DNA from 2 places in the Paenibacillus marinisediminis genome. Region 1 is predicted to be linked to the other one. Evidence: a T-box and tRNA genes for the amino acid it is inferred to sense, from the RefSeq annotation. Region 1 holds a T-box; the other holds one or more tRNA genes.

Region 1 (2,194 bases):
AGCGCTTCATCCAAATTGAAATCGACGGTCAGCATTCGATTGTTCTTTAGATCGCCGAACACGATAGCTCCTACACCAACCGCCTCTGCGACTGCTCTCGGATCACTTGCATCAGGTCGGTTCGCTTGAACGATGTCGAGCGATTTGTTCACGGCTTCGTCCAGCACTTCGTTTAAGAATACGACCTGACCGCGGCGAGTCGACATCTTCTTGCCATTCATCGTCATCAGTCCAAATGGAATGTGCTCGCATGATGAAGCCCACTCATAGCCCATCTTGCGCAGTACTGCAAACACTTGCTTGAAATGCAGCTGCTGCTCTGCGCCGACGACGTACAGCAGCTTATCTGCCTTCAACACTTCCTTGCGGTATATCGCGGTCGCCAAATCGCGAGTCGGATAGATCGTCGTTCCGTCCGACTTCAAGATAAGACAAGGAGGCAAGCCTTCATTATCAAGGCGTACTACCATCGCTCCGTCACTTTCCTCCAGCAAGCCGGACTCTTCCAGACGCTGTACTACAGCCTGCATCTTATCGTTATAGAAGCTTTCACCAAGCACGTGATCGAACTCAACCTGGAGACGATCATATACACGATTGAACTCAACCATGCTCTCATCCACAAAATAGCGCCACAAGCGCAGCGTCTCCTCATCCCCCTGCTCCAGCTTACGGAACCATTCGCGTGCTTCTGTTTCCAGCTCCGGAGTCTGTTCCGCTTCTTCATGAAAGCGTACATAAAGCTTCAGGCTTTCCGTTATCGGCGATTGATGCAGCGCTTCGTCATCTCCCCAATGCTTATAAGCCGCTATCAGCTTGCCGAACTGCGTGCCCCAGTCGCCAAGGTGATTGATGCTGATCGGCTCATATCCTGCCGCGCGGTATATATTCATCAGCGCGTTGCCGATCATCGTCGAGCGCAGATGCCCGATTCCGAACGGCTTCGCAATGTTCGGTGCCGACATATCAATAACTACTCGCTGACCTTGGCCGATGGCCAGCTTGCCGAATGTCGGCGACAGCGCTCTATTCAGTAAGGCTGCGCTATGTCTCGCGGGATCAAATTTCAAGTTCACATAACCACCCGTGGCTTCGATATGAATCCCTTGCTGGCTGCCAGCCGCTTGAAGCTGTTCCGCAAGCTCTTTCGCTAGAATTGGCGGCGCTTGTCGTTTCATCTTCGCCAACGCGAAGCACGGAAAAGCCAGATCGCCCATCTCCGCCTTCGGCGGATGTTCGAGCAGAGCCTCAATCTCTGCTGTTGATAATTGAACTTGCATCTGAAGTAACTTCGCCGCTGTATGATGCAGCATATTAATTCCTCCTCTTATTTGCTATCCATGATCATAAAGACACAAAAAGCCCCCGTCTCATAAAGAGACGGAGGCTGGTATCCGCGGTGCCACTCTTGTTGAATATTCACAGGCATATGCTTATGCTGGAGAACATTCCACTTCATCTGGTAACGGCTAGTCCGGACTCCTCTATTTAACCCATTAGCATATCCACTAGCATTGCCACTAGCTGTGCCAGGTCCTTCAAGGAATCAACTTCCGGGTCCGGTTCCTTCACGCCTCCTCACCGGCTTCCACCACCCCGGCTCGCTGTTGACGGCTAATCGCAAAGTACTCTCCCGTTCATCGTATGTTTCATATTCAAAATTTCCATTATTATATCCTGCACACTGCGCAATTGCAACTTTCTCTCAAAAAATTCTAATCTAATCATACTTCAAGTTTCATCGTTCATGGTATGATAGAGTTAAATTCGATGCAAGGAGAGAATAAGCCATGAAAGTACGCATTATTACAGACAGCGCCATCGATCTTCCCATGTCTGAGATACAGGAATTAGGACTGACTGTTCTGCCTCTGATGGTGAGCATTAATGGAGAAGAGTACGAAGATGGTGTCACACTCCAGGCTAAAACGATGTTTGATGGCATGCGTAATGGAAATATATACAAGACTTCTCAAGTTCCAATTGAGAAATACCAACATACGTTTCAATCATCCGCTGAACAAGGTGAAGAGGTCATTTATATAGCCTTTTCTTCCGAATTGTCAGGTACATATGGATCTTCACTAATGGTATTGGATATCGTTCGCGAAGACTATCCTTCATTCGCCTGCGATATTATCAATTCAAAATGCGCTTCGATCGGCTACGGGCTTGTCGTACGCCAAGCTGCCTT
Region 2 (2,194 bases), on a different contig from region 1:
CTGTTGGTTCTTGCTGCTTGTCATTCATCTCCACCCATCTCCTTTCTCAGCTCTAGCAACGAATAATGTACGCGAGATTTGACCGTTCCCTCGCTGCACTTCATCATTTCCGCAATCTCGGGATAGGTATATCCGTAATAATGCTTCAACAATAAGGAAGCTCGATGTTCTGGCGACAGCCTGCTGAGCTGGTCCAGCGTCTCGCTCCACTCGTATCGATCAGCTTCCATCTGGAAACGCAACGCTCTTGCAGCCTGCTCCTGCCAGCGGTGCTCGACTCGCTTACGACGCAGCATATCCATATAGATGCGTGTCGCAATTGTAATCAACCAAGAAGAAAATCGCGACGTTCCATTGTATGTATAGAGCTTCTCCATGCTGCGCACCATCGTATCCTGTACGATATCTTCTGAAAGCACAGGATTCATCGTCAGCTTCAATACATAGCTTCGCAGAATGGGGTAATTGTCATGCAGAAGGAGTGCCAGTGCATCCGTATTCCCCCGCTTCGCTAACGCTATATTGTCCTGCTCATTCAACGGATGTCACGATCCCTTCCTGTATCTTTTGACTGCAGTCACCATTAATACGATTTGGTTCTAGCAATCGTTCAAAACCATAATCATTTATTTAGCAATTCAACAGTTCCATTCCATATAAATGATATTGATTCCTGCGAAATATAAAAAAAGAGTGCTCACTCGTACTATACTAATAGTCTAGTCGATTGAACACCCAATGCCTAACTTATGTTATTCCATGCTGTTAAATGAATATGCGCATTGATCCTATAAACAAACAAAAACCGTCGGCATATAACCAACGGTTTCTCATGTACTGGTCGGGATGACACGATTTGAACATGCGACCCCCTGGTCCCAAACCAGGTGCTCTACCAAGCTGAGCTACATCCCGAACTTATGGTGCCGGTGAGAGGACTCGAACCTCCACGGTTTCCCTCACGATTTTGAGTCGCGCGCGTCTGCCATTCCGCCACACCGGCATATGATATTAAAAGTGGCGTGCCTTGAGAGATTCGAACTCCCGACCTTTTGATTCGTAGTCAAACGCTCTATCCAGCTGAGCTAAAGGCACATATTCTGGAGCGGACAACGGGATTCGAACCCGCGACCCTCGCCTTGGCAAGGCGATACTCTACCACTGAGCTATGTCCGCATATCTTCTATTCTCTTCCATTATCTCGCTCGTTCGTATATTTCGTTCTCGCGAGGACAATAATTAATATAACAAATCCTCAGCCAAATTGCAAACTTATTTCCGAAAATATTTAATGGTATTTAGTACCACACATTGTTCGTTTTGCAAAAAGCATAAACCGTAACCTAATATCTCAACAGCACATATGTATGATTGATGACCTTCATGACTGGTCAACTTCTTGATATCACAAGGCCTGTAGGGCTTGGAGTTTACCTTATCCCTTCACAAACGACTCCAGAATACCTGCCGCACCCGCTACAGCTAATATCAAGGTAAATGGGATGGACACGATCTCAGGTACGAATAAATAAACGCCAACTATAAATACGGACGACCACACTCCCATACACCAGTAACAACTTAACAGCTTGCCCATAAAGGTATGGAACCATCCTCCCTTTTCTTCCATTACCGACATCAACTTTCCGCTCTCGTCTGTAACATACTGTTCTTTGATAAACGGACGGCGAATAAACGAAGTGATCTCATCAAACACAATTAAGCGGGTTAAACGATAACTGGCTAGCAGCAGCAATATAAATGTTAATCCATCTAAGCTCTTCATGCCGTCTCTCCTTTGGACCATCTCATTTCGGTTGCCATAAGTTTATGAGTTTGTCCACTTAGATAGAACGCTTATTTCAGCTCATTATCTATACGAATTACATTTACTTCAGTTGAGATCATGATCTCTACTTGGAATCAGGGGGTAAGTGATGACGGGAATGTTCATTATTCAATCTAGCAATCAATTGGAAGAGGTACTCGATCAATCCCATTTAAAGCCGCTGTTTTTATATAAACATAGCACGAATTGCGGCTCCAGCCGCGTGGCCCATACGGTAATCCATCAATTCATCATGGATCAGAAGCACATAGCTGACCACTTTCTATTCGCTATGATTCGGGTCATTGAAGAAAAGGCACTATCTATGCAAGCAGCATCCCTGCTTCATATTCCTCACTTATCGCC

What was found. A T-box is a leader RNA that pairs with one kind of tRNA and senses whether it is charged. The one in region 1 lies ahead of argS (arginine--tRNA ligase), so its partner is inferred to be a tRNA-Arg.
Region 2: it has a tRNA-Arg gene. The T-box ahead of argS (arginine--tRNA ligase) is inferred to sense a tRNA for this amino acid. The anticodon was not compared.

The regions. Positions count from the first base shown of each region.
Region 1 covers NZ_JBTGUH010000001.1:373,995-376,188, forward strand. The annotation lists gene argS (arginine--tRNA ligase) at 1-1,313, opposite strand, end outside; T-box leader at 1,374-1,650, opposite strand; gene ACXX53_RS01790 (DegV family protein) at 1,791-2,194, shown strand, end outside.
Region 2 covers NZ_JBTGUH010000003.1:3,333-5,526, reverse strand. The annotation lists gene ACXX53_RS09425 (DUF5345 family protein) at 1-28, opposite strand, end outside; gene sigY (RNA polymerase sigma factor SigY) at 21-539, opposite strand; tRNA gene ACXX53_RS09415 (tRNA-Pro) at 839-915, opposite strand; tRNA gene ACXX53_RS09410 (tRNA-Leu) at 922-1,003, opposite strand; tRNA gene ACXX53_RS09405 (tRNA-Arg) at 1,019-1,095, opposite strand; tRNA gene ACXX53_RS09400 (tRNA-Gly) at 1,102-1,176, opposite strand; gene ACXX53_RS09395 (DUF1360 domain-containing protein) at 1,436-1,786, opposite strand; gene ytxJ (bacillithiol system redox-active protein YtxJ) at 1,938-2,194, shown strand, end outside.